Regions from separate parts of the Lysinibacillus sp. GW247-5R2A genome, predicted to be linked through region 1. Evidence: a T-box and tRNA genes for the amino acid it is inferred to sense, from the RefSeq annotation. Region 1 holds a T-box; the other holds one or more tRNA genes.
What was found. The T-box of region 1 lies ahead of serS (serine--tRNA ligase). A T-box ahead of a tRNA ligase gene usually reads a tRNA of that ligase, here a tRNA-Ser.
Positions count from the first base shown of each region.

Region 2: it encodes a tRNA-Ser, which carries the amino acid that the T-box ahead of serS (serine--tRNA ligase) is inferred to sense. The anticodon was not compared.

Region 1 is NZ_JBWKZL010000023.1:15,223-19,441, forward strand. It holds gene AC07YC_RS22390 (sigma 54-interacting transcriptional regulator) at 1-144, opposite strand, end outside; gene serS (serine--tRNA ligase) at 287-1,567, opposite strand; T-box leader at 1,720-1,936, opposite strand; gene pdxT (pyridoxal 5'-phosphate synthase glutaminase subunit PdxT) at 1,986-2,549, opposite strand; gene pdxS (pyridoxal 5'-phosphate synthase lyase subunit PdxS) at 2,551-3,435, opposite strand; gene pdxR (MocR-like pyridoxine biosynthesis transcription factor PdxR) at 3,539-4,219, shown strand, end outside.
Region 2 is NZ_JBWKZL010000025.1:2,072-6,290, forward strand. It holds gene dnaX (DNA polymerase III subunit gamma/tau) at 1-1,460, opposite strand, end outside; RNA gene ffs (signal recognition particle sRNA large type) at 1,604-1,871, opposite strand; tRNA gene AC07YC_RS22595 (tRNA-Ser) at 2,039-2,131, shown strand; gene AC07YC_RS22600 (ATP-binding protein) at 2,259-3,518, shown strand; gene AC07YC_RS22605 (response regulator) at 3,519-4,219, shown strand, end outside.

The sequences.
Region 1 (4,219 bases):
GTGAAAAAATTCATCTGGTGTTAAGCCGATTTCCATTAATATATTTAAATCTGCTAAATCATAAAATATTGCACAGCCTTTATCGTCAGTAATTAAGACATTGTCGAATTCTTTTAAAGCCTGAGCAAATTGCTGTAAATCCATGAATTTCTCCCCCTTGTCCCCATGAATATTACCCATTATAACGAATTTTCAAAAATTATGAGAGCTATCAATTTTGGAATTGAAAAAAGGCTATTTTAGATTACCGTGTAAAGGTTCATCTAAAATAGCCTTGATCAGTTGTTTATTTTGGGGCAATTACTTCTTTGCCACCCATATATGGTCTTAAAACTTCAGGAATTACTACGCTTCCATCAGCTTGTTGATAGTTTTCTAGTAGAGCGGCAACTGTACGACCAATCGCAAGTCCTGAACCGTTTAATGTGTGGACATATTCTGGTTTTGCATTTGGGTCACGACGGAAGCGAATATTTGCGCGTCGTGCTTGGAAGTCCTCAAAGTTTGAACAAGAAGAAATTTCACGGTACATATTTTGTGCTGGAATCCAAACTTCTAAATCATATTTTTTCGCAGCAGTAAAGCCTAAATCGGCTGTACACATTTTTAATTTACGATATGGTAAGCCTAGTAATTGTAGTACCTTTTCAGCATGACCCGTTAACAGCTCTAACTGCTCATATGACTCCTCAGGTTTTACAAAACGAACTAATTCCACTTTGTTAAATTGGTGCTGACGGATTAAACCACGTGTATCACGACCTGCAGAGCCCGCTTCTGAACGGAAACATGCACTGTATGCAGCAAAACCTTGTGGTAAAGCTTCAGCAGTTAAAATTTCATCACGGTAGAAGTTTGTTACTGGTACTTCCGCTGTTGGAATCATGAAATAATCTGTTTCCTCCAATTTAAATACATCTTCCTCAAACTTAGGTAACTGTCCAGTACCTGTTAAGCTATCGCGATTTACAATCACAGGTGGCAGCATTTCCTCATAGCCATGCTCTTCTGCATGTAAATCCATCATAAATGTCATCAACGCACGTTCTAAGCGGGCCCCAAGACCACGGTAGAATAAGAATCGACTACCAGTTACTTTGGCACCACGTTCGAAGTCCACAATTTTTAGATCTGTAGCTAAATCCCAGTGTGCTTTAATATCAAAATCAAATGCCGGAATTTCACCCCATGTATATTCCTCAACATTGTCATCTTCTGTCGTACCCACTGGTACAGATTCATGAGGAACGTTCGGCAGGCGCATCATCATATCTTTAAAGCGATCTTCCACCTCATTTAATTGAATATCAAGTTCTTTAATTTCATCGCCCACTTGACGCATACGAGCAATCACTTCATCTGCATTTTCTTTGTTGCGCTTCATAACAGAAATTTGCTCAGATACTTTATTTCGTTCTGCCTTCAGTTCTTCCGTTTTAGCAATTAGCTCACGACGCTTTGCATCTAAATTTTCAAAGTCATCTAAATTCCCTAAATCTTCATTACGTGTTAATAGCATCTCTTTAATTTCGGCGAAATTATCGCGCACGCGTTTAATATCTAACATCGATCATACCTCCAGTAGTTTCTTAATGATGGGGAATTGTTGCATCTTGTTTCTTTAGCTTGATTCAGTGGTCATTTGAACATCAATAGATAGACCTGTAGAGGGGCAGCATTTGGCTGAATCAAGAAAAACACAAAAAAGCCCCCATCCCATAAAGGGACGAGAGCTACCCGCGTTGCCACCCTAATTGATTAGACACAATGTCTAATCCACTTATTTTATAACGGCATTCCAGCCGGCAGCAGCCTACTTCATTGACTTCGACTGTGCAACTCCAGGACGGATTCACAAGTGCCTTTATCAGCTTCCACCAACCGCTGACTCTCTAAAAAAAACGTGCTTGCTACTACTTCCCATCATCGTGTTCAGTTAATTAAATTTTAACCATACTGTACTATATGAAAACAAATTTTGCAAGTCATACCATAGATGCTACAAAATATTCAAGAATACGTGTGTCTGATGTTAATTCGGGATGAAATGAACAACCTAATAAATGTCCATCCCGTGCTAAAATAATTTTACCTTCATGCTCTGCGAGAATTTCAACATCTTTTCCAACTGTCTCCATATGAGGTGCCCGAATAAAAACTGCTGGAATTGCCTCACCTATTTTAAGGATATCGAGCTTTACTTCAAAGCTGTCAACCTGGCGTCCATATGAATTTCTCGCAACTGTCACATCCATAACTGCTAAATGTGGTTCATCATTTATTAAAGTATTGGCCATTAAAATTAATCCTGCACATGTCCCAAACATGGGCAAGCCATGTTGCGCTAGCTCTCGTATAGGCTCTAATAGGTCAGAACGATACAATAGCTTTCTCATAGTCGTGCTCTCGCCACCAGGTAATACAAGTCCATCTAGTTCTATCAAATCCTGCTTCTGTTTTACTTCAACAGCTTCACAGCCAAGGTTTTCTAGCATATGAACATGCTCTCGTACCGCCCCTTGTAAGGCTAAAACGCCAATTCGTTTCATCCTACCAGCCTCGCTCTTGCATGCGCTCATGTTGTCCAAGTTGGGCAATATCAATACCCTTCATTGGTACGCCGAGTTCCTTTGATAGCTCAGCAATGAGCTTATAATCCTTGTAATGCGTTGTTGCTTCCACAATCGCATGTGCAAATTTTTCAGGATTATCGGATTTGAAGATACCCGAACCAACAAAAACACCATCAGCCCCAAGCTCCATCATTAAAGCCGCATCAGCCGGTGTAGCCACACCTCCGGCTGCAAAGTTAACAACTGGTAAACGACCAAGATGTTTGATCTCTCTTAATAATTCAAAAGGGGCTCCTAGTAATTTTGCCTCTGTCATTAATTCATCCTCTGTCATACCTACTACTTTACGAACTTGGGCATTTACTTTACGAATATGTCGAACTGCTTCCACTATATTCCCTGTTCCTGGTTCACCTTTTGTTCGTAGCATAGCTGCTCCTTCACCAATACGACGGGTTGCTTCGCCTAGATCACGACAGCCACACACAAATGGTACGGTATAATCACTTTTTAATAAGTGATACTCTTCATCTGCTGGTGTGAGCACTTCACTTTCATCAATATAATCAACCCCCATTGCTTCTAAAACGCGAGCTTCTACAATATGACCAATACGAGCTTTTGCCATCACAGGAATGGAGACTGCTCCTAGTACTTCCTCTACAATACGAGGATCTGCCATACGAGCAACACCTCCTGCTTTGCGGATATCGGAAGGTACTCTTTCTAATGCCATTACTGCTACTGCGCCTGCCGCCTCTGCAATTTTCGCTTGCTCAGCATTAATCACATCCATAATGACGCCGCCTTTTTGCATCTCAGCCATACCACGCTTCACCAAATTTGTACCTGTCTGTTTCATTGTCTAACCTCCACCTTTATGATGAAATTTAGTATAATAGAAATTGACCATATAAAAATATCCAGTTTTTTAAAAATTCATAGGGTCAGGGGGTTTTTAGCATATGGATATGCTTTTATTTCAGCTTGAACGGAATGGCGATAAACCGCTATATGATCAGCTTTACAACGGCATTAAAGAGGCTATCATTTCCAAAAAAATAGCAGTAGGTGAAAAATTACCATCAAAAAGAAAATTAGCCGATTTTTTGAATATTTCTCAAACAACGATTGAAATTGCCTATGCACAGCTTCTTGCAGAAGGCTATATTATGTCCAAATCTCGGGTAGGTTATTTTATAGAAGAAATAGATGAACTACCCTATATCCAGCAGGACACGGTCATCCCATTCAATGAGCAGCCTAAAAAAAAATCATACAAAATAGATTTTAATCCTGGTTCTATTGATATCGATGCTTTCCCATTTCAGATCTGGAGAAAATATGCAAAGGAGCTGTTTGATGAAACCTCAAAGAAATTATTATTAACAGGGGAACCTCAAGGGGAGCTTTCTTTGCGAACTGAAATTGCGAATTATTTATATCAATCACGTGGAGTCGTCTGCAACCCAGAGCAAATTGTCGTTGGCTCTGGTACGGAGCAGCTTCTGCCTATGATTTTACGTCTTTTTAGTGATGATACATGCTTTGCATTGGAAAACCCAGGGTATCCGGCTGTGCATCGTATGTTCTCTCAGCATAAACGAAAAGTTTATCCTATTGCCGTCGACGAGGAAGGAATCATC
Region 2 (4,219 bases), on a different contig from region 1:
TGAATATCATACTTGAATTTTAACACAAAAGCACTTGAAGATGCCGCAACTGGTTCAGCTTCAGCTAAAAGCGCAGATTGAGATTTTTGCAATTGATTTAGTGCTTGTGCCCAAATCGATTTTATACGTTGAACATCTTGCTTTGTAGCGTCTTTTAGTACCTCTTGAATACGACCTGTCGGAGCCTTATAGCCGTTTGGATTTTTAGCACGTGGTCTTTGCTCTTTTGGTGTTTGCGATGCTTGCACAGGAGCACCTGATTGTAATTGCACAGATAATTGTTGAACCATCTGCTCAAGCGCTACAATTTTTTGAGCGAGATCAGGGCTAATAGCCGTATCGCTCGTTGTAGTTACCGCTTGATTAGTGCTCCCTCCCGAAAAGTGTACCATTTTAAGTAATGCCGTTTCTAAATAGATTTTCGTATGGTGAGAAAAGCGCATTTCTTGCTGAGTTTTCGCAAGTATATCGATATAGCCATAAAGCATATTCGGTGCAAATTCATGCGCCAAGGATAATACACGTTCCTCGGGTGACACAAGCTCTAATAATTCAGCTAAATCATCACTTGTTTGAAGTAATAATAAATCACGGAAAAATGTTATTAAATCTTCTGAAAGACGCAGTGGATCTTTACCATCAGCAATTAGTTGCTCTAATAGGGCAAGCATTTGTGCAACATCTTTTGCTTTGAGTGCCTCGGCTAAATCATAAAAAACATCCTGACTTATTGAACCGGTAACTAATAATGTATCCTCAAGCTTTAGCTTCTCTCCGCTGAAAGATACTACTTGGTCCAATAAACTTAAAGCATCACGCATTCCCCCAGCAGCAGATTGCGCTATTACCTTTAAGCCTTGCTCCTCATACGGCAGCTCAATATCTTCTAAGACAACTTTCATACGTTCAATAATATCATTGGTAGAAAGTCGTTTGAAATCAAAGCGCTGACAACGAGAAATAATTGTTGCAGGCAATTTATGAGGCTCGGTTGTTGCTAAAATAAATACTGCATGAGGAGGCGGCTCTTCTAAAGTTTTCAAAAGAGCGTTAAAAGCACTTGTAGAGAGCATATGCACTTCATCAATAATGTACACCTTGTATCTGCTGCTTGCGGGAGCAAAACGAACTTTTTCTATAATATCTCTAATCTCTTCAACACGTGAATTTGAAGCTGCGTCAAATTCAATGACATCAGGATGCGAACCGTCCGTAATACTTAGACATGTAGCACATTCGTTACAGGGCTCCTTTGCAGGCGCATGTTCACAATTTAAAGCTTTTGCAAAAATTTTAGCTGTACTTGTCTTCCCTGTACCACGTGGACCAGAAAAAAGGTAAGCATGCGTCGTTTTATTCGCTAGGAGAGCATTTTGTAGCGTTCTTTTGACATGCGCTTGACCGGACATCTCTCGAAAAGATTGCGGCCGATACACACGGTAAAATGCTTGATACGTCACTGTTTTTCTCTCTCCTTCTCCAGTAAATAGAATAGTCTTAATTATAGCATTTGCTGCCTTATATATAAAATGAAGTTACTAAATAAAAATAAAAAAAGCATCCGCCTTATAGTAGACGGATGCTTTGAGTTGGCAATTTAATGCCGTGCACCTTTCCTTGACAGCCGCACATAAGCGTTACTCCTGTCGTTAGCTCAGATTAGGCAACCCCGCGGCACATGGATATGACCACTTAATGCTGCTTCCTTCCGGACCTGACATGGTTCATGGGTATCCATTGCGCAGGACCCAATCGTCAACACTACGTGCAGAAGGCAGACCAAACAATACGGACAGCCTCGAAAAAGGAATTCAGTCTCGCTAGAGCGGATTGCGAGTTACAGGACACCGCTACCTTCCCACCTAGCACGGCAATAACTAGTATACTTACTGTTTGTATAAATTGCAACTTAATGCACAAATTATTTATTACCCTTGTATTTTTCCCATCTTGATATTTTTTTCGAAAAAATTATTGACTTGAGTTTTAAGTTATGATAAATTTATTTTTGTCGAAAGACAGCAAAGCAGTATAACATGGAGGTATACCCAAGTCTGGCTGAAGGGATCGGTCTTGAAAACCGACAGGCGGGTAACACCGCGCGGGGGTTCGAATCCCTCTACCTCCTCCAGTTTTTAATTTCCGACTACGAATGTAGCCGTTTTTTTTTGCCAAAATTGTATGTATGACTTGTTAAATACCACTTCCGTCTCGGTTGTGGTATTTTTTTATTATATCGCTTATGGGAGGTTGTCATATTGCCATCGAAAAGAAATATAGCTCGCACTTCCCTCACTTGGGTTATTTTGATTGCTGTTTTGACCGCAATTGGTAGTGAAATTAAAATTATGCCGTTTGCCAATACGACTTTTCGCTTTGGTTTAGGCACCATTATCTTTTTCTTATGCACATTAATTAAACCCACTCCCATTATTTTAGCTGGGTTTGCTACAAGTATAGTGACAATCATTTTTCGTGTTTTTAATTCCTATTTACACGATATTTCAGTATTAGAGAGCATATTTAACCATTTACCAGCAGGATTATTTTATGTATTGTTTGCTATATGCCTACAAATTTTAGATGTTCAAACATATAGAGAAAAACCACTAAAGCTTGGTTTACTCGTCGCTTTTAGTGAGGTCATTAGTAACTTAGCCGAACAGATTTTCCGATTTTTTGTACAAACTTATACATTTTTATTTCTTCACGACCTTTTGATCCTATTAGCAGTGGCCTTATTACGTAGCTTTTTTGTAGTTGGTATTTATAGCTCTATATTGATCGCCGAACAAAAAAAACGTGTACAAGAGATGCTGAATATTGGATCTGACCTCTACGTTGAGACTCTGTATTTAAAAAAATCCATGAACCATATTGAAACCATAACAGCTAGCGGTTTTGAATTATATCGGCAATTAAAAGCTCAAGGATATCGAGCGGAAAGCTTGCAAGCTCTTCATATTGCCCAGGAAATTCATGAAGTGAAAAAGGATTCACAACGCATCTATGCAGGCATTTCAAAGATTGTTGGTGAGAGAAGCTTCGGGCCTTTTATATTATCAGAATTATTACATTATATTAATGACGGCAATAGTAAGTACGCTGAATTACTAGGGAAGAATATACAATTTGAAACAAGTATAGACTTCGATTTTCAAACAAAGGAACATATTGCACTGCTTGCGCTTTTAAATAATCTAACTGCCAATGCAGTGGAGGCTATCGAACAACAAGGTATCATTTCTATTGCTATTCAACGACAAGAGGATAATACTGTAGTAACAATATGTGATAATGGAAAGGGAATTTCACAGAATGATTTTTCTATTATTTTCGAACCTGGATTTACTACAAAATATAATGTAGAAGGTGTCGCAGCTACTGGCATTGGCCTTTCACATGTTGCTGAACTAATAGAAAAATTAAAAGGCTCCATAACCGTTGAATCAAACAATCAATACACAACGTTTAAAATCATAATTCCTACGCAAACTATTCAAACGGGAGAGACTTAAATGAGGTATTTTATTGTAGACGACGATCGCGCAAGTCGTGTCATGTTAAAACAAATTATTGAAGATAGTGGGTTAGGTACAGTGATTGGCGAAGCTCGTAATGGAGAGGATGCCATACCACAAATTTTAATGACCCAGCCTGAGATTGTACTAATCGATTTACTGATGCCAAAGCTTGATGGCATAGCCACAGTCGAGCATCTTATTCAAAATCGCTTTGAGGGTCAATTTATAATGATTTCTCAGGTTGTGAATAAAGAAATGGTTGGTGAGGCTTATGAGCAAGGAATAGATTTCTTCATTCATAAACCGATTAATCGCATTGAGGTTGAAAATGTTTTGAAAAAAACTACAGAACAATTTCGGCTAAAAAATTCACTGTTAGTTATTCGTCAATCACTTACAAATATTGAATTAAGTGAGCAAAAGGCAAATAAAGCAACTTCACGAGACCATATTCAGTCTATATTAAATGATATGGGTATTGTCGGTGAGATTGGGAGCGAGGATATTATAGCTATTATCGAAACTTTACTTGCCCATCAGCATAAGATTGCACCCCTCCCTCCACTAAAGGAGCTTTATGAAGAAATCGCTGCTGTAACAAAGGCAACACCTGATGACATTTTGAAGGAAAGTAAAGCCATAGAACAGCGTGTACGCAGAACGATATTAGCTGCCATGATTAATCTCGCAAACTT